DNA from 4 places in the Peribacillus sp. P4_D6 genome. Region 4 is predicted to be linked to each of the others. Evidence: riboswitches for the same ligand, from Rfam matches in the RefSeq annotation. Region 4 holds a riboswitch; each other region holds the start of a gene.
What was found. Region 4 has a riboswitch for cobalamin ahead of AC1DVB_RS01470 (ABC transporter substrate-binding protein). Riboswitches for the same ligand answer to the same signal wherever they lie in the genome.
Positions count from the first base shown of each region.

Region 1 (8,573 bases), on a different contig from region 4:
AGCATAAAAACGTTTCATGGCAATGTATGAATTGTTCATATGTTTCCAATAGAGGAGGTATATCGGCAAAACCGATCATTTCCGCTTCCACCTTATAGGCTTCTTTCTGCAGTTTAAATAGCTGCTGGCCATAGTCTGATTCCAGGTCCCGAATTCTCATGATCAAATCCTATCACTCCTTTTCATTACATTATAATGGAAGAGGGGGATTATTGTTTCTAATCAGTCTGTGTTATAATCGACAAACAATATGAACTAATGAAATGAGGAAGAAATTTGTTAACATTTGAAGAAAAATTGAGCATCATTGAAACTTTTCCGGAATTACAGCGAAAAGACGTTTCATTGGGACGTGTGAACTTCCATTATCCAGATAGCGTCCAGGAGAAAAAGATCGTCGTTCAGCACTTGCATCCCAATGGAAATGGGTTCGTTTACGCAGGGCATATGAGAAAAAAAGACACTGACCGTAAAGGGTTTATCAATATACGTGACTATAATGAAGCCGAATTAAAAGAATTGATCCAAAGAAGCGTGGATTACCTATCTGAACCTCCGGCTGAAATTGAAGAAGAGGAAAACGAGTTCGCTAGGTTGGAAGGGGCATGGATTGGCCCTGAAAAGCAAGAGCTTACACTTCAAAAGGAAGACCTGCTTTGGAATGTTTATTCAGGGTCGAATCTTGAGGAATGTTTCGAAAGTCCGGTTGAGGCGGAGCGCTACTTATTGGACGAAGGCTTCCGACAAAGCAAGAAGAGGAATATGTAGAATTTTAGGATAATTTGTCGGTTGATTTACGGCGATAATCTTGTTTTTTTAGGATTTTCCATGATATAATATGAGTAATTATTTTTGTTCGGAAAAGTTTGATAGAAGGATTTACTGTAATAGGATTCCTCTTGAAACATTATCCAGAACCAAAAATAGTAATAAAATGGATTTTTCCAAACACAGGAGGAACTATCATGGTACAAGGTAAAGTAAAATGGTTTAACGCAGAAAAAGGTTTCGGTTTCATCGAAGTTGAAGGCCAAGACGATGTATTCGTACATTTCTCAGCTATCCAAGGTGAAGGCTTCAAAACGCTTGAAGAAGGCCAAGAAGTTTCTTTCGAAATCGAGCAAGGCGCTCGTGGACCACAAGCTGCTAACGTTCAAAAATAATTGAACGCATATAAAAAAAAGACTCCGATTTTGGAGTCTTTTTATTTTTCCTTTTTTTCGGCGATTTCCTTTAATGCTTTGTCCAATTTTTCTTCGATCCGTTTAGTACGATTAAAATGCCCTGACAGGAAAAACACGATGAATATAACGAATGCGACAAGCACTAGCATGAAAAGGATAGGAAGGAACTGGGTTATATTCTCAGTCATTGGATATCATCTCCTTTTTTCTCCATTATACTTCATGCTTACCGTTGCTATGATTGAGGGAGCCAAGTTTTAAAAAAAACACTGAAAGGGGATATGCGAAAACGCAATCCCCTTTCAGTCAGTTCTGGAATAGCGAAGCGAACTTTTGAAGTCTGTGCAGGTCTGATTCTTGATACATCTGTTCTATCTTCAATGTCACCAATAACTGGCTCTTCGCAAATAACATATCCCGGAAATGATCGACCGCCCCACAAAAATGATTATAATTGGTTTCGCCAGTGCCGAAGACTCCCGTTTTCAGGCGAGCGATAGGCAACTGTTCCAGTTCTTTATAAAAGGCTGCTGATTTAGCGGGAAGCTCCCCATTGCCCCATGTATAGGTGCCGACGATCAAGGCATCGTAATCCGGCAATGTACGTAAATCGAATTCATTCATTCGATATAAGAAAGCCTCAGGTAAAAGGGCAGCGAGGGCTTCGGCAAGCGCTTTTGTATTGCCGCCGGCAGAATGATAGACAATGGCGATTTTACAGCTCATCGAACCCATTGCTGGCATTTACTTGACTGTATGTCCTTGACTTCTGTTCGAAGAAATCGGTTTTGGTAAGGCCGATGGATTCATCATCGAACGTTTTGATCCATGGCATCGGGTTCTCGCCATACTCTTTATACAAATTTTCAAGGCCTAGCATACGTAACCGTTTGTTGGCGATATATTCGATGTACTCATTGAATTCTTCCAAATCGAGATCGGCTTTCGTTTGGATATCTTCGAGCATATATTCAGACCATTCCTTTTCGAGTTCGACTGCTTTTTCAATCGTTGTATAGATGAACTTCGTGTTTTCTTCATTATTTAACTCAGGATATTCATACATCAAGATTTGAACGAGCATGCCAATGAAATCGAAATGGACCATTTCATCGCGATGAATATAGGATATCATCGTAGCTGAACCGGTCATTAGATTTTGGCGTCCTAGATTATAATAAAAGGCGAAAGCCAAATAGAAATAAATCCCTTCAAGGTTCGTTGAATGGATCAGTGCCTCGAATAAATGCTGAGGGCTGGGATCGTCCACGAACGTTTGATAAGCATCAACGATCGGTTGGTTACGCTTAATCACTTCAGGATGTTCTTTGATGCGGTCGAAAAGCTGTTTTTGCTTGCCTACCGGAATCAAGGAAGCAAGGATATAGGAATAAGACTCATTATGGATCGATTCCTGCTGGGCCATGTTGGCCAAGATAGCTTTTGCCGCCGGATCTTTTATGTACCGGAGGATCTCTACTAAAGTGGGCGTTTGAAGACTGTCCATTCCAGCAATCATCGTAAGGATTTCGAGAAAAGCGTCCTGGATATCTTCATCCAATTCGCCCCACTGCTTTTTATCCTGAATCATGTTCACGCTCGAAGGCTTCCAAAAGTTATTGATGAGCTGTGTATAGGTATCATAGAATTTTTCATACTGTATATCGTTCCAAAGGAGGAAGCCTGAAGCTTCTCCTTTGAAAACACCGGTTGCCTTTGTTGGATGCGTCGGTTCGAGCATCCGAATTTTTTTTATATGATTGGTCATTCGTGAAAACTCCTTTAAGAATAGATTACTGGGTCATGATTGACGTTAACTTGAACAGCTTTCGCAGGCATTGTCATATTCGGAAGACGTCGAACGAACATAATACGTTGATTTCAACCCGCTTTCCCATGCCGTTAAATGGATGTCCAAAAGGACCTTCGCTTTGATTGTATTGTGTACATACAGATTAAAGCTGATTGCTTGGTCAATATGGCGTTGGCGGGCTGCATTTTGCCTGATGCTTTCCAGTTGATCCAAATTGAATCGCGTCTTTTTATAATATTCATACGTATTTGGCGTCAAGCCTGGTGCGGTCACCTTGAATTTGAAGTTTTTCTTTTCTTCGTAAAATTCAATTTCATACAAAGGATCGATTCCATCCGTGGAATTACCGATTTTGGCTGTCGATGAATTGGGGGCAATCGCCATTAAATAGCCATTACGGGTTCCGTGCTCCTGCACGTCTGCTTTTAAATCCAGCCATTTTTGATCTGTATAGTCACGCAGTTCGAAATAGTCCCCTGTATGCCAATCAGAACCTTCAAAGTATGGGTAAGATCCTTTTTCCTTGGCCAGTTCGTTGGATGCCTTGATAGTTAAGTAAGCGATCTTTTCGTATAAAGCATCTGCATAGCGAACAGCCTCATCGGATTCCCAATAAATATTCTGTGTGGCAAGTAAATGATGCCATCCAAACGTTCCTAAACCAATTGCCCGGTACCGTTTGTTCGAGATGGATGCTTGTTTGACAGGAAGATTATTCACATCAATGACATTGTCCAGCATACGGATCTGAATGGGAATCAATCTTTCCAGAACATCGCTGCCCACCGCTCGGGGCAAGTTAATGGATGAAAGGTTGCAGACAACGAAATCGCCGCTTTTACGAACCACAACAACATCTCCATCTTCTGTTTCATATTCATCCGTGATCGTCGAAGGGCTTAGGTTTTGGGCAATCTCCGTGCAAAGGTTAGAACAATAAATCATACCTTTATGTTTATTCGGATTCTTCCGATTCACTTCATCGCGGTAGAACATATACGGTACGCCTTCTTCTAATTGAGAAATCATGATGCTTTTCATGATGTCCATCGCATTGATTTTTTCAAAGCTATAGTTTGGAAGCGTGCCATTTTCTGCGGCCTCGACAGCAAGTGCATAATGATTCCTGAAGCTTCCTTCGCCTTTCTTTTCGTCATAAAGATCTTCAAGTGAAAATCCAAGGGTTTGCTTAACGGTATGCGGATCGAAAAGATACCATTCTTTTCTGTCGCGTACAGCCTCCATGAATAAATCCGGTATGCATACACCTGTAAAAATATCATGTGCTTTTAATCGGTCATCCCCGTTTTGAGTCTTCAAATCGAGGAAGCTCATGATATCTTTATGCCAGGCATCCAAGTAAATCGCGATGGCGCCTTTACGTTGCCCCAATTGATCGACACTTACAGCTGTCTGGTTGAATAGTCGAATCCAGGGCGTCGTGCCGGAACTGTTTCCAGAGAAACCGCGGATATCGGAACCAAGCGAGCGAACCTTACCGACGTAAAGACCAACACCGCCGCCGAATTTAGATACTTTTGCCGCATCGTAGTTTGATAGGTAAATTCCGTCGATGGAATCTTCAATTGCGTCGATAAAGCAGGAGCTTAACTGTCCATGTGTTTTACCTGCATTGGAGAGTGTAGGAGTCGCAACGGTCATATAAAGGTTGGACATGGCCCAGTATGCTTCTTTTATCAGTTGCAGGCGGTGCTCCGTTTTTTCCATTCGCATGATTTCCATCGCGATGATCATGAAACGTTCTTGCGGCAGTTCGAAGACCTTGTCCTTTTTTGGGCGGGCCAGATAACGGTCATTCAATAAGTAGATGCCTATGTAAGAGAATAATTTATCTTTTTCCGGGTCGATCACCGATCCCAATTCCTCAATTTCCGCTTTTGTATATGAAGATAGCAGTTCTGGTTTATAAATGGGATAACGCTGACCTTCCGATAGCTGGGAGAGTTCTGTGATCAGCTCATAGAATGGGCCATAACTCTTGCCTTCATAACCTCGATTGGCCTGTGCATCCCTATACATTGTATTCAACAGTTCTGCTGCAGCAACGAAAGTCCAATCCGGGGCATCGATATCCACGCCTTCAAGAGCGAGCTGAATCAGTTTTTTTGAAGCCTGTTCTTCGGTTGAGTCACTTTTGCGATCAAGCCATTTTGTAAAACGCTTTTTGAACTTTTCCATATCGAGACGGCCTTCGAATTCCTTCGATAACATCTCAAGCTGGATGGATTTCGCTTCTGTGTCATTTTCACTTATGGTAGAGTTATATGTTTGAGTCATTAATAATCCTCCTTGTTAACTTCCGCTAAAATAAAAAAACCGCCCAAAGAATTGAGCGGATCAAACGATAGAATAAAAGAGGCATGAAAAAATAGCCGTTATACTATCGTTTCATCATCTCAATCCCCGAAGAATAAGAAACGTGAAAAATTCAAGGCAGGTCTCCTGACTCATGATCATCCTACTTTGAGTCCTTCCCGTATAGAGAGCTATACAGTGGTTTTCTCATTTCGTCACATTTACAGTTGCGAGGACAGTTCCGGGTTTACACCGGATTCCCTTTTCAGCCATCACTGGCACCTTGGATTATAAAAATTCTATATATAGTTATTGGAATTGTTTATGTAATCAATATCTAGTATTTCTGCTTATATTATCGTAAGCCATATACGATGATAATTCAACTAATATATTTGAAAAAAACCAATCCTTATCTATTGACAAAGTGATGGAAGAGGGTGGGGGAATGAAAGATTTTATGGGGGAATGGATAAATCAAGCGCTGATTTTACGGGATTTTGTGTTAAAATAAAGTGTCTAGTAAAGGTGGCTCTCCGTTATTGCACTGAGGGGATTCGCGGAAAAATATTTATGAAAAAGGGGATAAAATCTTGGAAAAAGTATTAGTTTTTGGACATAAAAACCCGGATACAGACACAATCTGTTCAGCAATCGCTTATGCAGATCTTAAAAAACAGCTAGGTATCAACGCTGAACCAGTTCGTCTGGGTGAAGTGAATGGTGAAACTCAATATGCATTGGACCAATTCAAATTCGATGCTCCCCGTCTTGTGGAAAAAGTTGCAGGGGAAGCTGATGGCGTAATCCTGGTCGATCATAACGAACGTCAGCAAAGCGCTGAAGATATTGACCAAGTCCGTGTGTTGGAAGTTATCGACCATCACCGTATCGCTAACTTTGAAACAAGCGATCCATTATATTACCGTGCGGAACCAGTTGGCTGTACGGCAACCATCTTAAATAAAATTTATAAAGAAAACGGCATTGAAGTCCCTAAAGCAATCGCAGGTCTTATGCTGTCTGCCATCATTTCCGATTCTTTATTGTTCAAATCGCCGACTTGCACGGAGCAGGACGTTGCAGCAGCAATGGAACTCGCTGCCATTGCTGGAGTCGACGCTGAAAAATATGGCTTGGAAATGTTGAAAGCGGGAGCTGACTTAAGCGACAAAACGATTGCCCAGCTCATCACTCTTGATGCCAAGGAATTCTCCATGGGAATGGCTAAAGTGGAAATAGCACAGGTCAATGCCGTTGATCCGAACGAAGTCCTTGCTAAGCAAGCAGAATTGGAAGCAGCGATTGAAGCGGTCATCGCAGTGAAGGAATTGGACTTGTTCCTATTCGTCGTTACGGATATCCTGACTAATGATTCCGTTGCCTTGGCCCTTGGTAAAGCGGCATATGCGGTTGAAAAGGCATATGACGTTTCATTAAACAATAACATCGCCGTCTTGGAAGGCGTTGTATCGCGTAAAAAACAAATCGTTCCGGTCTTAACCGACGTATTCAGCAAATAATTCAGGAAAAGGGTTGCTCATTAAAACTTGGGCAGCCTTTTTTTGTACATTCAAAAAAAGACTCAACCATCCCATTAAGGGTGTTTGAGTCTTTTTTCTTAATTTAAAGATTCCTTTTCTTTTTCATAGGCGATGACAATCAATTCTTTATTGGCTTCCTCGCCAAGTTTGCTTTCAAAGCTTTTCAGTTCATTCAATAAATCCGGTGACAGATTTGCTGCCGTATAATCCTGCTCGGGTGTCATGCTTTTCGCTCCTTTCAAAAGGAAATGATTCATGTTATCTATTTTGTCGGTTTGAAAAGTTTCTATTCAGCAGAATTTTACTTCTTTAAGATATTTTACTTTCTGAGGTGGCGAGTTTTTCAAGCAATGTCGAACTTTCTTCATCGAGTCCTTGGACTTGGACAGGTATTCCCAAGAGCTGATATTTAAGAATAACCGTATCGACAGCACCAACTGCTGAAGCATCCCAGATCTTGGAATGGGAGAAGTCAATGACGATTGCATCGGCTTTTTCCTTGAAGTCGAACTTTGAAACAAAGTCCTGGACAGAAGCGAAAAATATTTGTCCGCTGATACGATAAGTGATTTTCTTAGCCTGGATGTCTGCCGATTTCTCTACTGCCACTTTAGAAATTTTAGCCGAGAAGAAAATCATGCTCAAAAGCACTCCGGCAAATACGCCTTTTGATAAGTCATGTGTATAAATGACAATGAGGACCGTCACGATCATCACGGCTGCATCCGACTTAGGAGCTCTAGTGAGCCTCTTTAGGGAAGACCAGTCAAATGTCCCGATTGAAACCATGATCATGACTGCGACAAGTGCAGCCATCGGTATTTTGATAAGGACATCATTCAATACAACGATTAATACCATAAGGAATGCGCCCGCTACAAATGTCGAGAGCCGGCCTCTTCCACCAGATTTAATGTTGATACCGGATTGGCCGATCATCGCACATCCTGCCATGCCGCCAAAACATCCGGCGATGATATTCGCAATCCCCTGGCCTTTGGCTTCCTTATTCTTATTACTGTCCGTGTCAGTCATCTCATCGACAATTTGAGCCGTCAATAACGATTCAAGCAGTCCAACAAACGCAAGGGCAATGGAATAAGGGAAAATGATCGCCAAAGTTTCGAAGGTCAAAGGGATGTCTGGAAGCATGAACATCGGAAGCGCTTCGGTCAATTGCCCCATATCCCCAACCGTCCGCACCGTAGCCCCCGTGGTAACTGCAACGATCGTCATGAATATGATGGCGACAAGTGGTGAAGGTATGACTTTCGTGATTAGCGGAAAAAGATAAATGATAGCTAATGAAACGGCTGTCATGACATACATGATCCATGTTTCGCCCACGAAATGGGTGAGCTGTGCCGTGAAAATCAAGATGGCTAAAGAATTCACAAAACCAGTCATGACTGGCTTCGGAATGAACTTCATTAATTTCCCGATTTTTAAAACCCCTAGTAAAATTTGCAGCAAACCAGTCAATATGGTTGCAGCAAGTAAATAGTTCAAGCCATGATCTTTAACAAGGTCGACCATGACGAGTGCCATTGCGCCAGTGGCAGCCGATATCATTCCCGGCCTTCCGCCGACAAAGGAGATGACGATGGCAATGCAGAATGAGGCATATAGACCAACCATTGGGTCAACGCCAGCAATGATCGAAAAGGCAATCGCCTCTGGAATCAATGCCAAGGCAACGACAATACCCGAAAGAAC
Region 1 covers NZ_JBFUIQ010000026.1:40,756-49,328, reverse strand. Annotated here, with positions in the region: gene AC1DVB_RS11075 (GNAT family N-acetyltransferase) at 1-160, opposite strand, end outside; gene AC1DVB_RS11070 (hypothetical protein) at 277-768, shown strand; gene AC1DVB_RS11065 (cold-shock protein) at 966-1,163, shown strand; gene AC1DVB_RS11060 (hypothetical protein) at 1,205-1,372, opposite strand; gene AC1DVB_RS11055 (flavodoxin domain-containing protein) at 1,491-1,928, opposite strand; gene AC1DVB_RS11050 (ribonucleotide-diphosphate reductase subunit beta) at 1,900-2,952, opposite strand; gene AC1DVB_RS11045 (ribonucleoside-diphosphate reductase subunit alpha) at 2,998-5,295, opposite strand; cobalamin riboswitch at 5,434-5,614, opposite strand; gene AC1DVB_RS11040 (manganese-dependent inorganic pyrophosphatase) at 5,907-6,836, shown strand; gene AC1DVB_RS11035 (hypothetical protein) at 6,935-7,081, opposite strand; gene AC1DVB_RS11030 (SulP family inorganic anion transporter) at 7,167-8,573, opposite strand, start outside.
Region 1: another riboswitch for cobalamin. It lies ahead of AC1DVB_RS11045 (ribonucleoside-diphosphate reductase subunit alpha); the one in region 4 lies ahead of AC1DVB_RS01470 (ABC transporter substrate-binding protein).

Region 2 (8,573 bases), on a different contig from region 4:
GATTTCCATCCGATGGTGACTAACATTGAAACCAGTGACTTGTGCTGCGAAATGCTCGACTTCATCCAATGCAGGATAATCGAAGTCCACAATTTTACCGCAAGTTTGGCAAATTACATGATAATGATTCGTCGTCACAAAATCAAACCTTGCCGAAGAATCCCCATACGTAAGTTCTTTTACCAAACCTACCTCACGGAACACACGCAGGTTGTTATAAACCGTTGCCACACTCATATTCGGAAACTTGCCTTCCAGCGCTTTATATATATCATCAGCGGTAGGGTGGGACATGCAGCTTATCAAATACTCAAGTATCGCATGGCGTTGAGGAGTTATTCTTACACCGGTATCTTTTAAGGAATCCAACGCTTCTTTTAACTGAACTTCAGACACCGTCATCCACCTCTTTTTCTCATTAAGTATGCATTCTTAAATTATAATGTTTATAAATAGTGTACCTTTTATACGTTGAATTTGTCAATAATTCAATGGCTTAACCATTCTTTTTTAGTTTATTCATGAAGACTTGATTCTTTCCCATTTTTGCATTGAACTTAGTATCCCCTAGATAAGTCGATTACGTTGGTGAAGTCTTTTCCAGCTTTCAGGTATTCACGCATATTTTTTTCGAATATGGCAAAGGTCCTTGGTAAATATTCTCCGCTTTTACTTGAAAGATGCGGTGTGACTGTAACATTCTTCATCCTCCAAAACGGATGCCCTTTTCCTAAAGGTTCCGGATCAAATACATCCAAGATGGCATGAGACAATTCCCCGGAATCCAAGGCTTCGATCAGCACTTCATCTTTAATCAGGTCGCCCCGGCCAATATTCACGAGTACTGCAGATTCTTTCATGGCTTTGAAGTGTTCTTTTTTCAGAAGGCCCTTTGTTTCATCCGTACTTGGCAGGACGGATACAATATAATCGGCTCCCGGTATGGCTACCAATAAATGATCCAGGTCATAAAGGTGATCGATGGATTCCACCGGTTTCCCGCTCCGGTTCACTCCTATCGTCTTCATCCCAAAGGCTTTCCCAAGACGAGCCACTTTCCCTCCTATTGCACCCACACCCAATACGAGCATGGTCTTGCCATTCAATTCCCCTACTTCGATCTTTCTATCCCACAATTCTTCCTTTTCATTCTTCATAAGCAGCTTCAATTTCTTTTCATATTGCAAAAGCATCCCTATCGTATACTCAGCCATCGGGATTTTATGTATGCCTCTTGCGTTGGTCACCATAATGCCTCGTTCCTCGATGGCTTTAAATGGCATCAGTTCCATCCCTGCACTCATGACCATGATCCATTTCAAGTTCGCTGCTTTCTCAATGATTTCTTCAGTTAAATCTTCACCATATGTAATTAAGATTTCCGCTTCACGAAGCGGCCCATCTTTCCATCCTTTTTGATAAATGAAGTTCAAATCAGGAAAAGCTTTCATCATTTTCATTTGGATACCTTCATTCGGAATGACAGTCGAAAGTATTAACATGTTTATCTCCCCCTTTTATTAACATAAAAAAACACGGGCTCTATGTGTCCCGTGCAACTTTCTCTGAGGAGGTATTCCCTTAATAAAGCATATTCGGGTGTCCCCTTTTTGAGTTGGACAAAAGCCTCATCCTTATTAAAAAAGGCTTTATTTTAAAGAATTTGGGTTTAATGCATGTAATTCCGGCAAAATAAAAAAGCCATCCCTTCTGATCAGGACGTCGTCGAAATAGATGTCACCGCCCCCATATTCCGGACGCTGGATCAAGACCATATCCCAATGTATCGATGACCGGTTTCCATTATCCGCTTCATCATAGGCAAGCCCAAGAGCCAAGTGCAGACTCCCGCTTATTTTCTCATCGAACAAAATATCGTCCATAGGTTCCAATATGTATGGATTGATTCCAATAGCGAACTCCCCTATAAACCGGGACCCTTCATCAATATTCAGAATTTGGTTCATTTCAAGATCACGATTGGAAGTCGCTTTAATGATTTTCCCCTTTTTCAAGTTCAATTCTATGTCACTAAAGGTAATTCCTTCATAGGTTGTGGGTGTGTTGAAGGATATCCTTCCATTGAGACTATCTTTTATGGGTGCCGTAAATACTTCCCCATCCGGTAAATTCTTTTTTCCGGCACATATGACGGCCGGCATGCCTTTGATGGAAAAGGTCAAATCTGTCCTTGGTGAAACGATCCTGACTTTGTCAGTACGTTGCATCAAATGTTTTAACGGCTTCAAAGCCGCCTCCATTTTCCCGTAATCCATTGTGCATACGTTCAAAAGAAAGTCTTCGTACCTATAGAAGGTCATGCCGGCTTTTTGCGCTGATGCCTTGGTGGGATAATTAAGTAAGACCCAACGTCGGTTGTTTACATAAAAAAGTGTAGGGGAATTCATGGCCTCCCCTTGAAGACGGTGCCTCTCGATGGGAACATCAGTCATTTCCGCATTGTTTTCTTCCCCAGTGATGATGATGACCGCATCGATATCCGTATATTTCTTCAAGGCCCATTGTGAAGCTGTGTCAAGCTGCTCCTTCACATTCCCTAGTAACAGGTGGCGGCTTATCTCATCGTCCTCGAGTTCCACATATGGATAAGCACCCACTCTGTATATTTCATCAATCAACTCTTTCAATAATGGTTTCGTGTTGATATGCCCCCGTATGAGGATTCTCTCTTTAGGCTGTAATTGTATCGAATGATGAACCAGCCTGGCTGCAAGCTTCGTTATCCTCTCATCCTTCATCTGCCTATCCCTTATTTTTCGAGTTCGCGAAGAGTTTCAAGCGCTTCTTCGACGTGGCCTTTAACCTTTACTTTACGCCATTCTTTGACTACATTTCCAGCCTTATCAATCAGGAAAGTTGAACGTTCAATGCCCATATACTCCTTGCCGAAGTTCTTTTTCAATTGCCAAACATCAAATGATTCAGCCGCTTCATGATTTTCGTCAGCCAGCAGCAGAAAAGGCAATCCATGTTTTTCGATGAATTTTTCATGACGTGCCGCTGGATCTGGGCTGATACCAAGGATGACCGCGTTCAATTCCTCGAATTGCTCATTATGGTCCCGGAAATCACAGGCCTCCGTCGTGCAACCTGGCGTCATGTCTTTTGGGTAAAAATATAATACAATGTTTTTCCCCTTAAAATCCGATAGGGAAACCATTTCACCATTGTTTGCAGGGAGTTTGAAATCAGGTGCTTTTTCGCCAATTTTAACAGTCATATTGAACCCTCCATTTCTTTCATTATGGTAAGAGTACCCAATAATCGAAAGAAACACAACTTTCATTTATCCTTCCTATCTTTCTGCTCCAGATCGATCACCGTACGAATCACGAACGCTGCAGGCAGTGTATACCCAATGAAGGCCTGAATGGTAGCTATCATCCTACCCATGCCAATCGGGGCTATATCTCCATATCCTACAGAAAACATCGTCATCGCACTAAAATAAAAAGAAGTCTTCAATTGTTCATAGAAAGTCCCATCCAACCGATTGCCCATATCAAGAATCACCGAATGATTCTGAAGCTCGTATAATAAATATATCAGTGCAAATCCAACTAATATCGTCGCATATAAATTGCCAAGCCACAGCATATCCTCAAGAGAAAATTTCTTTCCTCCCGACTCAACAAGAAATAACGTACGAATGCTCATCACCATGCAAAAAATGATCCCTGCAATCAAGATGTAGAAAGTCATCCCCCACGCCCCATTTCAAAACGCCACTTCCTCTATACATACTCCCTGTCCAAACAATATATTCTTTTTAGGAATCAGCCTTATCACCGACAAACGCATTAAACGGAAACTTTCCCTAATCCTTTTTCCATGTTGACCCTTTTGGTCGGATATGTTAAGATTGTCTAAATTTTTATAATAGTTTTTATTTTATAAATCTTTGACCTGCAAACAGTTAACAAGGCAGGTTTTGCAAAATTTCATATGTGGAAATAGGTTCCTAATTTTCATTAGGATTAAAAGGGAAGTCCGGTGTAATTCCGGCACGGTCCCGCCACTGTAATGGGAATGTTAGCGTCAATCAATATGCCACTGATCAACGGATCGGGAAGGCCAGCCGCTAATGATATTCCCCAAGTCAGGAGACCTGCCTATTTCGACAACACTGTTTTAACCTACGGGAGATAGGGAGGTGTTAGGGACCTTATAATTGTAAGGGGCATTTTGCATGCCTCTTTATTTTAAGCATTTCTAACTTTCTTTTTTGACGGTTAGGAATGCTTTTTTTATTGTTTGATCAATTGAATGTAGGAGGATGGGAATTTTGAAGAGCAGCAGTTTGGGTTACCCTCGAATCGGGGAAGATCGTGAATGGAAACGTACATTGGAAGCATACTGGTCAGGTAAAATCGATGAAGCGGAATTTACGGCACAACTAAAGGCAATCCGTATAGGCAACTTACAAAAACAGCAGCAACGGGGCATTGATATCATCCCTGTCAACGACTTCACTTTCTATGATCAAATGCTCGATATGTCCGTCATGTTCGGTCTTGTTCCTGAACGTTATTCAGCTTATGAAGGCGGAAGTGTCCCCCTTTCCGTTTATTATTCAATGGCCCGGGGAAACAATGATGAAGTCGCTTCAGAAATGACGAAATGGTTCAATACAAACTATCACTATATTGTCCCTGAATTAAAACTGGCACAGCTTACTTTAACAGAAAATAAACCACTTACAGCATATCGGGAAGCCAAGGAAAAGCTAGGGATCGAATCGAAGCCCGTTTTGATCGGACCTTATACTTTCCTCTCCCTTTCAAAAGGCTTTAATAAACAGGAAATCCCTGGCATCATCCTGAGTCTGCTTCCCCTATACACGCAAATCCTGCGGGAGTTGGAGCAAGAAGGCGTGAAGTGGGTTCAAATGGACGAACCTTCCCTTGTTTCATCCATTTCCAAAGATGATATGCAAACTGTTACTTACCTCTATGAAAAACTGAATGAAGCAGCACCAAACCTGAACATCATGCTACAAACATACTTTGATGCCGTGGAACACTATCAAGAAGTCATCGAATTAAAAGTCCAAGGAATCGGTCTTGATTTTGTACATGATAAAGGAAGGAATTTAAGTAACCTTGAGGCATTTGGTTTCCCGAAGGACAAAGTGCTTGCAGCGGGTGTGATTGACGGAAAAAACATTTGGCTATCCGATTTATCCAAAAAAATCGAATTGATCGAGACACTTAAGAAACAGGTAGCTGAGGACCAAATCTGGCTACAGCCCTCTTGCTCCCTGCTTCATGTCCCGGTGACCGTTCGTAATGAAACCGCCCTTTCAAAAGAAGTGAAAGAGGCCCTTGCTTTCGCTGATGAGAAACTTGAGGAAATCACACTTTTGGTCAAAGGGAATAATCAAGGCATTGAAGCAATCGCCGAAAAAGTGGATGTCAATAAATTTACGATTCAAACGTTAGCCAATTCAAATGTCCGAAACCACGGGTCTGTACAATCCAATGTCGAAAAGGTTAAAAACAGGACTGCCGGCCGTCAGCTTCCATTTAAAGACCGTTACCAAAAACAACAGGAATTTTTCAAATTACCTTTTCTCCCTTCGACTACGATCGGCAGCTTTCCGCAGACATTTGAAGTTAAACAAGCACGCGGGAAATTCAATAGAGGAGAATGGACAGCCAAGCAATATGAAACATTCGTTAACGAAGAAATCGGCAGGTGGATCGAAATCCAAGAAGAAATCGGTTTGGATGTTCTCGTTCATGGGGAATTCGAACGGACGGATATGGTTGAATACTTCGGTCATAAATTAGGCGGATTCGTCTTTTTAGAAAAGGGTTGGGTACAATCCTATGGATCCCGCTGCGTGAAACCGCCAGTCATCTACGGCGACATCCATTTCATCGAACCGATGACAGTCAAGGAAAGTGTATACGCACAATCACTGACGAAGAAGACGGTGAAGGGAATGCTGACAGGTCCTGTTACGATTTTGAACTGGTCTTTCGTCCGTGATGATATTTCCAGGGAGAATGTTTGCTTTCAGCTGGCGCTCGCTTTAGAAAAAGAAGTCATTGCCTTGGAATCTGCTGGAATTAAAATGATTCAGGTTGATGAGCCTGCACTTAGAGAAGGTCTGCCATTGAAAAAAAGCGATCGCGACGAGTATTTGAACTGGGCATTGAATTCATTCTTGATATCCACATCTAGCGTGGAGGATACAACCCAAATTCACACGCATATGTGCTATTGCGACTTCAACAGTTTCATGGATGTCATCTCCTCCCTCGATGCCGATGTAATTTCCATCGAAACATCCCGCAGTCATGGGGAGCTCGCTTCCGCATTCGAGGAAAAAACATATGAAAAAGGCATTGGCCTGGGGGTGTATGATATTCACAGCCCGCGTGTGCCGGCAGTGGAAGAAATGGTCGATATGATTGAACGGGGCATCAAGGTATTGGATAAAGACCAGTTTTGGATCAATCCCGACTGCGGCCTGAAAACAAGGGGTATCCCGGAAACCGTCGCTTCCCTGAAAAACATGGTCGAAGCAGCAAAAGTCGTCCGTAAAAACCTTTTAGTAAACCAGCAGGCAAATGATTGAAAAGAACGCTGCCCATCCAACACAGCAGTCACGGACTTTTTTAACCGACCTTGTTTTTCCACCGGATACAAATCATCATAATACCATCTTTGGCGGAAAAGTAATGGCCTATGTGGATAAAATAGCTTGCATTTCCGCTATGCGACATTGTCGAAAACCCGTTGTGACTGCTTCAAGCGACTCTTTTGATTTTTTGGCCCCCATCAAAACAGGGGACGCGATCAACCTTGAAGCTTATGTCACCTGTACTCATCGCACATCAATGGAGGTATTCGTGAAAGTGGAGCGAGAGAACCTATTAACAGGTGAAAAACAGCTTACGGCACGCGCTTTTTTAACGATGCTTGCCATTGATGAAGACGGTAAGCCGACAAACGTACCTCAGGTCATTCCGGAAACGGAAGAGGAAAAACAGCAATATGTTCAAGCCCAAGCAAGATATATTGAAAGAAAGAAAAAACGGAACTAAACAAAAACCCCTTCAACATGAATCTGTTGAAGGGGTTCTTTCAGTTCCCTGCCCCGCGGTACCTCTTCACTCCCTGATTCCATATGAAAATGGATATCACGAAAAAGGCAACCCCAATTACAGGTGTGGCAAATGCATATGCATACCATTCTTCTTTTCTTAGGAAATAAGATGCCGGATAGACACCGACAAACGCGAATGGCAGCACCCATGTAAGGACAAAACGGATGACCTTATTATAAATATCAACAGGATAGCGCCCGTAGTTCCCGATATTGTACATCATTGGCATGATGGATGTTTTCGCATCCGACCAGAACCCAATGCTTGCTATCGCAACGAATATGGCTGCATAGGCAAGTGCCCCGCCTATTGCAAAAACGATGAAAAGAATCGGGTCATACCACGCAAGCTGAAGATCCAATGAAATCGCCGAATAGAATATGATGATCAAACCGGTCACAACTCCAAATAACGCTTCAAGCTCGATTCTTTCTAAAATGACTTGAAACAGGCTATGTATCGGTCTTGTTAATATCCGGTCCATTTCACCTTTGACGATATAGCGGTCATTAAAATCCCAGATGTTGAAAAAGGCCGAAAAAAGGGCGAAAGGGATAAGGAAGAATCCATAAATGAATATGATTTCTTCACGGCTCCAGCCGCTTAAAAATTGCGTATGTCCGAAAACGACCAAGATAAATACCAGATTCACGACCTGATTCAGCAGATCTGATAGGATTTCCATGAAGAAATCGGCTCTATATTGCAGTCTTGTCTTCATATATTGACTCACATATTGAAAAAACATCGATACATAAAACATCCCGTCAACCTCCTTGAATAATCAGCTGTTTTTTTGCGACTATCCATAAAAGCTGAATCGGTATTATGAGAATGATGCACCAAATTAACTGCTGTAAAAGCGCCATGCCAATTTCGCCTGAACTGTAACCGTTCGTAAAAATCATGCTTGGTACATAGCTGATCCCTTGAAAGGGTAAATATTTCATCACTTCCTGCGCCCATATAGGATAGAAACTGATGGGCAGCAGCAGACCGGAAAATAAATCAATGATAACCCTTTTAGCGCGGATTAATCCGGCATTATTATATAAGAAAAAGGTAGTGATTCCCGTCAATAAATTAATTTGTGTATTGATGATGAAACTGAACAGCAAGGAAATGCCGAAGATCCCCCATACAGCCGGATCGCGCGGCAATTCAATAGGAAAAATGAAAGCTACCAGCAGCATTCCTGGAATCGAGAAGAAGAAAAAACGGAATATCCCTTCCCCAAGTCCTTGCATCGTTTTCATGCCTAAATAGTTATAAGGCCGGATCATCTCAATGGCAACCTTGCCGTCTTTAATCTCAGTGGCGATTTCGCGGTCAATATTATTGAAATAAAAAGCGCGCGCCATCCATGCAACCGCAACATAGGTTGTCATCTGCATGCTTGAAAGTCCTTCGATGGAGCTTTTTTCTCCATATATC
Region 2 covers NZ_JBFUIQ010000017.1:1,937-10,509, forward strand. Annotated here, with positions in the region: gene perR (peroxide-responsive transcriptional repressor PerR) at 1-402, opposite strand, end outside; gene AC1DVB_RS08190 (D-2-hydroxyacid dehydrogenase) at 558-1,502, opposite strand; gene AC1DVB_RS08195 (aminopeptidase) at 1,650-2,759, opposite strand; gene bcp (thioredoxin-dependent thiol peroxidase) at 2,771-3,241, opposite strand; gene AC1DVB_RS08205 (potassium channel family protein) at 3,304-3,723, opposite strand; cobalamin riboswitch at 3,960-4,151, shown strand; gene metE (5-methyltetrahydropteroyltriglutamate--homocysteine S-methyltransferase) at 4,298-6,607, shown strand; gene AC1DVB_RS08215 (acyl-CoA thioesterase) at 6,600-7,076, shown strand; gene AC1DVB_RS08220 (ABC transporter permease) at 7,117-7,902, opposite strand; gene AC1DVB_RS08225 (ABC transporter permease) at 7,907-8,573, opposite strand, start outside.
Region 2: another riboswitch for cobalamin. It lies ahead of metE (5-methyltetrahydropteroyltriglutamate--homocysteine S-methyltransferase); the one in region 4 lies ahead of AC1DVB_RS01470 (ABC transporter substrate-binding protein).

Region 3 (4,402 bases), on a different contig from region 4:
AGAACAAAATCATTTTGATGTCCCCACCGCTTGCCCATCATGATCATGGTGATGATCATGGTCGTGGTCGTGATGGTGATCATGATCATGGTCGTGGTCGTGATGGTGATGATGGTGAGCATGTCCATGTTCCTCGACATGTTTACGATAGTTTTCCAAATCACGCGCCCCGCTTGATTTGCCTTCACTGGCTTCAATTACTCGTTCTTGCAGAATGTTCTGTAAGGTTGGATGATATCCAAAATACTTTGCCAATATGAATTCTCGATCATGATATTGCTCTTGATAGCCTTTCAGCATATCCTCCATTCTTTCCATCAACACCCCAGTGAAGAGGAAATATGGCAACATCACAATTTTTTTTGCCCCTAATCGGATGCATCGTTCAATACCTTCATCCACGTGAGGGTCCGTTACACCCATGAAGGCTGTTTCAACCCATTTAACGCTTAATTTTTCCCATAATAATCGTGAAATTTTATATATATCACTATTGGCATCAGCATCACTGCCACCTCGGCCAATTAGCAATATCGCTGTCTCAGAATGTTCAGAGGTCGTATCGAATCCCGCTTCCTCAAGACGGTCTGTCAGGATCGTCAATACATCATGGTGGACCCCGATCGTTTGGCCGTATGTGAATTTCACTTCTGGATACTTGGTTTTCCCATCCTCTATTTCAGCTGGGATATGTAGTTTCGAATGTCCTGCATGCAACAAAATGATCGGTATGACGATAACTTCAGTAGCCCCTCGTTTTACACAATTATCGATTCCTTTGGATATATTCGGTGCCGCAAATTCCAAGAAGCACGTTTCCACTAGGAAACGCCCGTCCAATGCCGGAATCATATTTTCAATAAAATGACGGACTTCTTCATTTCCCGAAGCCAACCGGCTTCCGTGTCCTACGAACAAAACTGCTTTCATTTACTTTCCCCCTCTTGATTAGTCTTCACAAGGCGCAGGCTCTATGTTTATTTTGGGAGCGATGTCCTGATAAGAAAAATTCTGTATCTTTTTCGAACGTTTGAAGTATTTAAAAAGCCGCTCATTTGGATGGGCATTTTGCTTATACTCGCCGACAATGTCCGTGATCAGTTCTACAAGCTGTTCCGGTTCAATGCCTTCCGCTACCGGCTGACCCGGATGGGCTGTTCTTCCAACCGGTTTAGCTCCAAGAAATAAGTCGAACTTCCCTTTTCGGAAGACAATCCCGATATCATCCATCACAGCACTATAACAAGCCATCCCACACCCATTAAAACCTATGTTCAGTTCCTTGGGCATGCTCATTCCGCCAAGCACCCGGTGTATTTCGTCCGCATAAGGAATGGATTCCGCTTTTTCACCATCACAGAAATCACAGGCTTTTAATGTCAGTACATCCCCAATTGGCGACAAAAGAAAGTTTGCTGATTGCAATTTCCCTGTAATGACTTCCGGATCCATTGTCGGGATCTTTAAGACGATTTTATGATTTGGCGTATACTCCATCGTTCCCTTTTCCCCGACAACTTCCGCAAGTGTCATCATTTGTTTGGGAGTGAATTGTTTATTCGCCACACCTGGACTAACGGCAAGTTCAAATACCGACTCCATTTTTTGCTGAACAATCGGCTGAATGGACTGCTTAACGACTTGACCCTTGACTCTTGACAGGGCCTCCATTGCCATTTCATAGGAAGCTGGCTTCTTTTCTGGTGCTTTTGTAAGTAATCCAACTCCTCCAGCGGACTCGGTTAAGGCTTCTTGATCTAATGCCCACGGTTCCGCTTCTTTTTGCAGTCGCTGATGCGGCTTCAATGTTTGCTTTTCCGAATTCAGCGTATATTTTCTCTGATAGCCTCTTGGTGTGATGATTTTGTCATCATATAAAAAGGTGGATGAATTACCGATAATGACGGTTGTCAACATTCCAATATCGTGATTCAACATATCCTGCAAATTGGTTATGACAATATCCTGCCTATCGCGATAAGCACTTTTCACCAACCCGACAGGTGTATCCGGCGAGCGGTAGCGAAGGAGAATCTTCTGTGTTTCAACAATTTGCCGGGTCCGCCTGCCGCTGCGCGGATTATAAAGTGCAATGACAAAGTCTGCCATTGCAGCTGCTTCAACCCTTTTAGCGATCAGTTCCCAAGGAGTTAAATGATCACTGAGGCTGATCGTACACGAATCGTGCATGACGGGCGCCCCAAGTAAAGACGCACATGAGTTGATTGCAGAAATGCCAGGAATGACTTCAATGRCCACTCCAGTTTCTTCTTTCCAGCCTTTTTCAATCAATACTTCATAAACCAACCCTGCCATCCCGTAAACTCCGGCATCCCCACTGGAAATCACCGCCACTTTCTTTCCCAGCTCCGCTTGTTTCACTGCTTCCTGTGCACGTGATACCTCTTCAGTCATCCCCGTACTTATGATCGTTTGATCTGTTAGCAGTCCCTGAATGAGTTCAACATAAGTTTTATAACCAATGATGTAGTCACTTTCTTGAAGGGCTTCGACGGCACGTTTGGTAATGTGTTCAAAATTCCCGGGCCCAAAGCCCACGACGAATAATTTACCGTTTGTACTCATTAAGACATCTCCTTTTACGCTTTGTTCTTTGAAATACRCGTATGAGCAGGAAAATCTGGATTAGGGGTCATTTCCCCGTCATTGTACTGYTAGATCATCTGTGGAACAAACTCACCATCATCGATATTACTGACGATCTGCCGACCGAAATCAGGCGTTTCCACTCGATACCAGTTTCCTTGGGGATAGGCAATCACAACGCAGGCATCCTTACATCTTCCGTTACAGCGTGTCCTCGTTGTATGGATTTTCAGATCCAGTCCTTTTGAAGCAATTTCATCGCGAATCGCTTGGGTTACTTCTTCCCCGCCCTTTTTCATGCAGCTGCTCCCATTACAAATCAACAGATGCGTATTTGTACCCGTCAAGTTCCAAGTAGTCATCTTCTTCCTCCTGAGTTCAGGGAAAAGGCAAAATAAAAAACCTTAACATAAGAGTCAAGGTTTTAAAAAAACTATATGAATGAGGAGCCAAAGGCAAGCATGCCAAATCCTCCCAAAATCGTCATAGTCCTTCTACCTTTCCCTCCGAAAAGTATCATGCAATTTTAAAAGCAGGTTTCCTGGCTTACGCTTCATTTTACTTTGTCCCTTCCCGGCATCATGCCAGTGGCTATCGACAATTTCATCAGCGTTTACAGTAGCGGGGGCTGCATCGGATTTTCACCGATTTCCCTATTATCCCTTGCTTATTCACACAAGGGCACTTTTAAAATGAAATATTTGGTTTTATTATACATTTCCAACTAACTTAATCTATCATATAACAACTTTGTCAAAATTCAATAGTTTATTCCGACTGTTTAGAAAAGTTTAAACGTGTAAAACCAGTTACAATCCTTTCCTCGCAACAAATTTCGGCCTCCAAAAAAAGATAGTGTAGCTGGAATTATTTCTTTATGGTACACTATACGAGAATTTTCTAAATAATTACATAAGTTTCATGGTGTTGAATTTCTCGGAATTCAGCTTAAAAGGGAAGCCGGTGAAAATCCGGAGCGGTCCCGCCACTGTAAAGGGAAGTTCCATTACGTTAACTTTAATCCACTGTCAAATGAGATGGGAAGGATGTAATGGGATGATGAACCAAAGCCAGGAGACCTGCCATGAAGCGTGAAACTGTTTCAGCCTACGAGGATGGGCGTGCGGATCAGGCAAAATGGCCCATGGTTGGTTCATGCTGCAAAATTCCTGTTCATTACGCACTTCTTTCCTTTGAGAGAAGTGCTTTTTAGTTTGGGCGCGCCGCTTTTCTTCTCAAGATTGATCAGAACAATAAAAAGTGTTGAAAGGAGAAAGAATGAAAAGAACCAATTGGAAAATTATTTATTTTGTCATTTTACTGCTTTTTGTCCCGAAACGGGKATTGGCCATGCATATCATGGAGGGCTTTTTACCCATAGAATGGGCTATATTCTGGTGGGCCGTGACGCTTCCATTTTTAATCTTGGGTTACCGGTCCATTAGGTCCAAAGTAAGGGAAAACCCAGAAACAAAAATGATACTTGGCCTATCGGGCGCATTTGTATTTATATTATCGGCCCTAAAGATTCCTTCCGTTACGGGAAGTTCTTCGCACCCTACCGGAGTTGGTTTAGGTTCCATACTATTCGGACCATTGGCCATGAGTGTGGTCGGCTCCATCGTTCTGTTATTTCAAGCTGTTTTACTGGCACACGGAGGATTGACGACATTAGGGGCCAATGCATTCTCCATGGCCGTTTGCGGACCCTTCATTGCTTACTTTGTCTTCAAGGCCGCAACTAAATTGGGATGGTCTTTTTCACTTGCCGTATTCTTGGCAGCTGCTTTTGGGG
Region 3 covers NZ_JBFUIQ010000143.1:4,365-8,766, reverse strand. Annotated here, with positions in the region: partial or broken gene AC1DVB_RS23260 (precorrin-6A reductase) at 1-13, opposite strand, end outside; gene AC1DVB_RS23255 (sirohydrochlorin chelatase) at 10-930, opposite strand; gene cobJ (precorrin-3B C(17)-methyltransferase) at 949-2,586, opposite strand; gene AC1DVB_RS23245 ((2Fe-2S) ferredoxin domain-containing protein) at 2,601-2,969, opposite strand; cobalamin riboswitch at 3,122-3,311, opposite strand; cobalamin riboswitch at 3,513-3,708, shown strand; gene AC1DVB_RS23240 (hypothetical protein) at 3,692-3,820, shown strand; gene AC1DVB_RS23235 (energy-coupling factor ABC transporter permease) at 3,886-4,402, shown strand, end outside.
Region 3: another riboswitch for cobalamin. It lies ahead of AC1DVB_RS23245 ((2Fe-2S) ferredoxin domain-containing protein); the one in region 4 lies ahead of AC1DVB_RS01470 (ABC transporter substrate-binding protein).

Region 4 (8,573 bases):
CGATCATGCAGCGCTTATATGAAAGCCATAAGGTCTTGACTTATCCAAGGACGGATTCACGCTTTTTATCAACGGATTTGGTTGATACGCTAAAAGAAAGATTACAGGCTGTAAGCATTAAACCATATGCCCAGTATGCATCGAGGATCCTGCGCAGCCCGATTAAAACAAATAAATCGTTCGTGGACGATAGCAAGGTTTCTGATCACCATGCAATCATCCCCACTGAGCAAACGCCGCTGCCGGGAAAACTGAGCGACAAAGAATCGAAAATCTATGATTTGGTCGTTAAAAGGTTCCTTGCTGTATTGATGCCGCCTTTTGAATATGAACAAACGACCATCACCGCAAAAATGGGGCAGGAGATGTTCATGGCAAAAGGGAAGGTCATCCTGAAGTCAGGTTGGAAGGAAGTTTATGATCACCAATTCGATGAGGAAGAAGCTAAAGATGGCCTTGCGGAGCAACTGCTTCCGAACGTTCAAAAAGGTGACAGTTTAACCATTTCGACTGTGAAACAAACAGAGGGTGAAACGAAACCGCCGGAACCATTCAATGAGGGGTCGCTTCTTTCGGCAATGGAGAATCCCGCTCGTTTCATGGCAGGGGAAAGCAAAGAGCTCATCAAGACTCTTGGTGAAACTGGCGGGATTGGAACTGTTGCAACACGTGCGGATGTCATTGAAAAACTGTTCAATAGCTTCCTGATCGAGAAGAGAGGAAAGGGCCTTCATGTCACCTCGAAAGGAAAACAACTTCTTCAATTGGCACCTGAAGACTTGCGTTCTCCAGCTTTGACAGCTCAATGGGAGCAAAAGTTAACTGCGATAGCAAAAGGAAAGCTGCCACAACAGGCTTTCATCGGCGATATGCGCTCCTACGCCAAAAATATCGTCCATGAAATCAAAAATAGTGACCAAAAATTCAAGCATGATAACGTGTCAGGAACGAAATGTCCTGATTGCGGCAAGCTGATGCTGGAAGTGAATAGTAAAAAGGGAAAAATGCTTGTCTGTCAAGATCGTGATTGCGGCCACAAAAAAAGTGTTTCACGTGTAACAAATGCCAGATGCCCGCAATGTCATAAAAAGATGGAAATGCGCGGTCAAGGAGAAGCACAGACATTCACCTGTAAATGCGGTTTTCACGAAAAACTATCTTCTTACAATAAACGTAGAGGTCAAAATAAAAATCAAAAAGTATCCAAAAATGAAGTATCCAATTATATGAAAAAGCAAAATAAAGAAGAGCCGATCAATACTGCATTGGCAGATGCCTTGGCGAAACTGAAATTCGATAAATAAAAGAAAAAGGATGGAGCAATCGCTCCATCCTTTTTCGGTATATTCCTGCTTCGACTAAATTTCATTCAGTACGGTGCCATGTAATTCATATTCAAGTGTTTTGTCAGTGTGTGTGTGTTTATCCGAATCTACTCGTATGAGCGTACTGAATGGCTTTTGATCACCCGGACTGAAAATTGCTTCATCATTCTCTGGATTCCATAGGCTGTAAATACTCATGATCGTATCTTCCTCCTTTGGATGAGAAGACTAGTAATTCCCATGCTTGATTATCATCCAACTCTTCAATTGACTCTAACGCTGATCACCGGGACTAAACACCGCTGCGTCATTCTCTTTGTTCCATTGGCTTCTGATTGTACTCATCATGCACTATCATCTCCTTTGGTGAGAATGTCTTACAGTATTTGTATACCCGGATGGGACAGGTTAAAACATTTTGCTACTACAAAGAGTGGCTCAAAACTTTTGAACTGGTGGTCACCAGTTCAAAATGGGAAAATCGTACTAGGTTCATACAAGAATATTCGAATAAAATACAAATATAAATTGGTTAATAAAAAACCTCAGTTTGTATCAGTTTCTAATTACGATTCTTACTTAACTGGAATTAATTTGGAAGTTGACTGGTTACATAAAGGCGGGAAGGCATCCTTCAGTAAAAAGAACAGTACAAAAGGTACTGCTAACATAACTGTTGATGGGGTTTATGTGCTAGGTGTTATAATTGCAGTACACCCTATTGGATTTAAATGGAATGGTTCGTGGAAACGCTCTTTAACAATAAAGAAATAGAAGTGATTAATTTTCAATAAAATGAATTTAGGGGTTTATCAGTCTGTATCACTGATAAACCCCTTTTACTATAGTCCAACAAGAATTTTCGAAAATATCCTTTTCACTTCACACATATTCGCCTTATGTTCGCTGTCGGACACCTTCAGCAACTTTTGCACGTAGAAAAATATCTAAGGCTTCATGCAGTGTGTATTCAATCGTGAAACTTTCCGTAGTCTTACTGGTCAATTTCCGTTCCTTTAACGCTGTTCCACGCTGTTTAATAACGTGTTTTTTCATGAAAAAAAGCACCTCCAAACATAGAAAAATAATAGTGATATGGAATATCACTGTTTCCTACGTACAGAAATGCTTTTATCCTACATACAATCTCCGGATTTTACGGTCATACCAACAGAAAAAAACCCTGCTACAACACGGAGAAACCGCATTATAACAGGGCTTATAAACTTTAGCGTCCCAGATAGGAATCGAACCTACGACCTACAGCTTAGGAGGCTGTCGCTCTATCCTGCTGAGCTACTGGGACATATATTAAAGTCGACGACTTATTTATTATATTTCTTATAGGCAAACTTTTCAAGCTAATAGCACATACTTATGAAAAAAAATCCTCATAAATGTTTAGCGTGTCGCTAAGCTTTCGTTTTTCCTCTTTTTTCATTAAATGGAATACTTTATTGTCCACTGGTTTTCTGGTACTATTATACTATAAAAAAATCAGGAGAATGATAGTGAAAAAATATAGAGTTTTAAGGATGGCGGCATTGCTGGGGGTTTTGATTTTACCTGGATGCACACAAGGGATTTTAGAGGGGATAGGCACAAAGACGGCTGCACCGATTGCGGAAGATGACATTGAAGTGGCCGAAGCGGCTGAGAATGGGACCGGGCAGGATTCGGAGGGGCAAATCGATACGGGAGGCTGGTTAAAGGCCGAGTCCCCGGTCCAGCTTCCGATATTGATGTATCACAGTATTTCTGAAGGGAATGGCCTTCGGGTTCCAAGGGAGGAATTCCGATCACAGATGGCTTGGCTTCGGGAGAATGGTTACTATACATTATCCCCTGAAGAAGCATTCCTCGTTTTAACCGAGAATCGGATGCCAAGTGAGAAGTGCGTCTGGATTACTTTTGATGATGGCTATACAGATAACTACACGGAGGCATTCCCGATATTAAAAGAACATGATATGAAAGCAACTGTCTTCATGATCGGGAAGTCCATTGATAAAGGTCATCACCTGACTGAAAATCAAATGTTGGAGATGAGCAGGGATGGGATTTCAATTGAAAGCCATACCATCAGCCATTTGGAGCTGAACCGCATGACGGCAGAGCAGCAAGAAGCGGAAATGGTTCAGTCGAAGGTGCTGTTCGACCATATCCTCGACCAGAACACGACAGTGCTTTCCTATCCGGTTGGCCGGTATAACGAAGAGAGTCTCAGGCTGTCAGAAGAAGCTGGATACAAGATGGCAGTCACTACCGAACCTGGGGGAGCTTCAAGCGACCAAGGGATGCATGCTCTGCATCGAGTTCGGATTTCACCAGGGTTATCGCTCAATGGGTTTGCGTCGCTGATTGAAAATGCTTCAAAGCATTGAAGGTGGAAGGGGCATTTTGCACTTGTTCAGAAAAATCATATAATAATCGATTCTTACATGGTGTATAATGAAGGCAGTGAAAATTATATACATATGAACGATTTGGTGTCTTAATGACTTAAAAGGGAAGTTGGTGAAATGCCAACGCGGTCCCGCCACTGTATATGGGAGCTTACGGCTGTGTACCACTGTATGAGATATGGGAAGGTGCCGTTGACGATGACCATGAGCCAGGAGACCTGCCAGAATTCGTACACCTGTAACCTACGCGGATGGGAAGGTGTGTGGCAGACCCTAAGAAAGAGTCCGTATTGATATTGTTGCCATGCAAGCATCTTCCGTTTAACGGGAGATGCTTTTTGTTTTTGGGGGTATCTTCCAGTGTTGGTTTTCTCTGTTAGGTATGAAGAAATTAAATAAAAAGATTGTGGGGAATGAAAATGAAGAAGATTTTTGGTCTGATACTGTTAATGTTGCTTACTGCAGGCATGATGGTAGGCTGCGGTGGTGCTGCTGATGAAGGAAAAGAAAAAGAGCAAACGAACCATGCTCAACACGAGGCTTTCCCGATTACGATTAAAGATGCAAGTGGGGAAAAGGTAACGATAGAAAAAGAACCGAAGAAAATCGTTTCGTTGATACCAAGTAATACGGAAGTGGTCTTTGCACTTGGTTTGGGTAAAAAGGTCGTTGGTGTTTCCGACAATGATAATTACCCGGAAGAGACGAAAGAAATTGAAAAAGTTGGCGGAATGGAAATGAACACGGAGCTGATTGTCTCCATGAAGCCTGACCTTGTTCTTGCGCATGCATCAAGTGCCCATAATTCAAATGAGGGTTTACAGCAGCTTAAGGATGCTGGAATAGATGTGCTCGTAGTCAATGATGCACAAAGCTTTGACCAAGTCTATGAATCTATTGAAATGATTGGAAAGGCAACGGGAGAACATGATAAGGCAAACGAAATCGTTGCGGATATGAAAACGAAGCTCAAGGATATCCAGGAAAAAGCCAAATCCGTAAAGAAAGAGGATAGGAAGACCGTTTTAGTGGAAGTTTCGCCTTCACCGGAAATATACACACCTGGAAAAAATACGTTCATGAATGAGATGCTTACTATTATTTCAGCGGATAATGCGGCTGCTGAATTGGACGGTTGGGCAAAAATTGATGAAGAGTCGATGATTGCTGCAAATCCTGATGTCATCATTACAACGTATGGTTATTATACGAAAGATGCAGTAAGTGAAGTGAAGGCCCGAAAAGGATGGCAAGACGTAAATGCTGTTAAGAATGGCCAAGTCTTTGATGTCCATTCTGACTTGGTGACCCGTTCCGGTCCACGCTTAATAGAAGGAGTAGAGGAACTTGCCAAAGCAGTCTATCCGAACCAATTTGACAACTAAATGGGCGTTTGCTTATTTGATTGCGTTGTTCATTTTGTTATTCGCAATGACGGTAGGCATTTCCTTTGGTTCGGTGCCAGTTCCGATTCCCGTACTTATACAAATAATCGGCAAGGAGATTTTCCACTTGCCGATTTCTGCCGATCCGGATGTGATGCTTACGAATATCGTGATGAACATCCGCTTGCCGCGGGTGCTGCTCGCTGGTTTGGTTGGGGCATCACTTGCGATCGCGGGTGCGGCTTTTCAAGGACTGCTCCGGAATCCGCTCGCTGATCCTTACACATTAGGTATTTCATCAGGAGCATCGGTCGGAGCCGTATTGACGATATTTTTGAATATATCACTGCCATTCATCGGTTTATATACTCTTCCGGCATTGAGCATCTTATGTTCAGTGCTCACGATGCTCTGCGTACTGACTTTTGCAAAAAGAATGGATCGGTCGATGAAAGTGGAAACGATCATTTTAACGGGAATCATTTTCAGCTCGTTTTTAAGTGCCTTCATTTCATTGATGATTGCGCTGACGGGTGATGAATTAAGACAAATCATCGGCTGGCTGATGGGAAGCGTCTCAATGCGCGGCTGGAATTATATCGTAATCATTTTGCCGTTTTTTATCATTGGCTCGTTGACCTTGATCATGAATACAAAAGAATTGAATGCGATGACTTTCGGGGAAGACCGGGCAAAACACTTAGGTGTGAACGTCAAGCGGCGGAAAATGTGGATCTTGATAGCCGGTTCGACATTGACAGGGGCAGCCGTTGCCGTTTCAGGGGCGATTGGTTTTGTAGGATTGGTCATTCCTCATTTTGTCCGAAAGATTTGGGGACCTGACCATAAACATTTGCTTCCGTTGTCATTGTTGATAGGAGGCGGATTCTTGATATTGGCCGATTTTGTAGCACGAACGATCATTGCCCCATCGGAACTGCCGATCGGGGTGATCACCTCACTTATCGGGGCACCTGCATTTGCGCTGATTTTATTAAAGAGACGGAGAGAAGGGTAAAAACGGATGCTTGAAGTAAAAGGGTTAACAGGTGGATATCACAACAAAGCTGTTTTGGACTCTGTCTCTTTTGATGTACATAAAGGGGAATTATTCGGGATTCTTGGTCCTAATGGCAGCGGGAAAACGACGCTTTTAAGTATGCTTAGCGGGGTGCTCGATTATAAAGGCGGAAGCGTACGGATAAGCGGCAGGGATTTGAAGGATTATTCGTCAAAACAACTTGCACAGGTCATTGCCGTGCTCCCTCAACATTCCTCATTAGCTTTCTCCTATACAGTAAAAGAGACGGTCTCGCTTGGGCGATATGCCCATCAATCAGGTTGGTTCCATAGTTGGTCCGCAGAAGATGAATCGATTGTCCAGCGGGTGATGGAACAAACGGGAGTAGCTGATTTTCAGGATCTTCATTTTGATCGATTATCAGGAGGGGAAAGGCAGAGGGTCCTGCTGGCACAGGCCCTTGCCCAAGAGCCGGAAATCCTTTTTTTGGATGAACCTACGAACCATTTGGATCTTTCCTATCAAAAAGATCTTCTTGATCTAATGAGGAAAATGGCAAAAGAGCAGAAGTTGACCGTTATTTCAATTTTTCATGATTTGAATTTGGCTGGATTATATTGTGATCGGCTTATGCTGCTTGAGAAAGGGCAGATTCAGGTTGTTGATGTGCCGAATGAAGTGCTTCAACAGGAACGGATTCAGGGTGTATATCATACGACGATCGAAAAACATCCGCATCCCGCCCTTCCGAAACCGCAAATGTTCATCGTTCCGGAAAAGCATGGCCAGGATACCATCCCGTTGGAAATTGATGAATCTTATTTGACAGTCGGATTTGAGATGATTCAATTGAAGTCTCCGATCCCGCTTAGAACGATGTCTTCTGGAGTGACTGGTTCTGGGACGGGCTGGCATAAGTATTTTGTGAATAGGCACGTCCATCATGGTTATGATTGCGAGGATCATCATGTTGAAATGGCCGACTATTTAACAGCTCATGGTTTTGAGCCTCAGGAAACGGTAGGGATGATGACAGCTGTCTTTCTCGATACGGTCGCAAGCAAGCTATTAAGAGCTGAAGATTTCTCGGTTTTTATCATTGTGACGGCCGGTGTAGGGAATGCTATCGACGCTTCATTAGCTGACCGGCATTCTTGGAGTTCCGCTCCAGGAACGATAAATACATGGATATTCGTAAATGGGCATTTGGCAGAAGAGGCATATATCCACAGTATAGTGACTGCGACCGAGGCAAAAGTAAAAGCGCTTCATGATTTGCATGTCATGGATAAGGTGACAAATACTTGTGCAACAGGAACATCGACAGACAGCATGTTGATTGCGGCAACTCAAAGAGGGGCAAAGCTTCAATATGCAGGCACCATCACTCCGTTAGGGAAGCTGATCAGTCGCGGTGTATATGATTGTACAGTGGAAGCATTGACGAATAATCGGAAACGGATTGAGGAATTATGATTTATCATCATCTTTTTGCGGTTACGCTGGCGTTCTTCCTTGATTTATTAATTGGAGATCCGCCAAGTTGGCCGCATCCAGTCAAATGGATAGGAACGATGATTAGCAAGTTGGACCTGGCATTCAATAAAGGGGCATATAAGAAACGGAAAGGGCTCTTCATGTTGATCATCGTCCTATCGGCGGTGTTATTGATTACAGTTCTTACCGTTTATTTGGCTTATCTAATCCATCCACTTGCAGGTATCCTTTGGGAAGCTGTTGTCATTTCCACAACGATAGCTCAGAAGGGCCTGAAGCAAGCTGGGATGGATGTTTGCTTTCCGCTTAATGAACGGGATTTCCCTGAAGCGAGGGTAAAGCTTTCCTATATCGTCGGCCGTGATACGGCTGATCTTGATGAGTCAGAAATCGTCAGGGGCACGGTGGAAACCGTAGCGGAAAATACCAGTGATGGGATTACAGCGCCATTATTTTGGGCAGCTATCGGCGGTGCGCCGCTCGCGATGGTGTACAGGGCGATTAATACCTGCGATTCCATGGTAGGGTACAAGAATGATAAATATGGGCAATTCGGATGGGCTTCAGCCAAGCTCGATGATATCGTCAACTGGATTCCCAGCCGCCTCACCGGATTCCTGATGTTGCTGAGCTCGAAATCCGGCTATCATGGATTCGGCGCCAGATGGAAGATATTATTCAATGATGCAAAAAAACATCCAAGCCCGAATAGCGGGTGGTGTGAAGCAGGCGTTGCTGCGATTTTGGGAATACAGCTTGGAGGCCGTAATATGTACAAAGGAATTGTTTCCGACCGTGCGAGGATGGGAGTTCCGCTTGTTCGATTGGAAGCAAAACATATACCACAAACGATTACCATCATGCATCGGTCATCTTTTCTATTTCTGCTGATGCTATGGTTAGGGGGACTTATTCTTGACATTACCTTCTCATGGCTCTA
Region 4 covers NZ_JBFUIQ010000001.1:308,847-317,419, reverse strand. Annotated here, with positions in the region: gene AC1DVB_RS01500 (DNA topoisomerase III) at 1-1,304, shown strand, start outside; gene AC1DVB_RS01495 (hypothetical protein) at 1,359-1,523, opposite strand; gene AC1DVB_RS01490 (hypothetical protein) at 1,566-2,099, shown strand; gene AC1DVB_RS01485 (hypothetical protein) at 2,223-2,381, opposite strand; tRNA gene AC1DVB_RS01480 (tRNA-Arg) at 2,558-2,631, opposite strand; gene AC1DVB_RS01475 (polysaccharide deacetylase family protein) at 2,861-3,709, shown strand; cobalamin riboswitch at 3,796-3,970, shown strand; gene AC1DVB_RS01470 (ABC transporter substrate-binding protein) at 4,150-5,115, shown strand; gene AC1DVB_RS01465 (FecCD family ABC transporter permease) at 5,078-6,133, shown strand; gene AC1DVB_RS01460 (heme ABC transporter ATP-binding protein) at 6,140-7,612, shown strand; gene cbiB (adenosylcobinamide-phosphate synthase CbiB) at 7,609-8,573, shown strand, end outside; gene cobD (threonine-phosphate decarboxylase CobD) at 8,549-8,573, shown strand, end outside.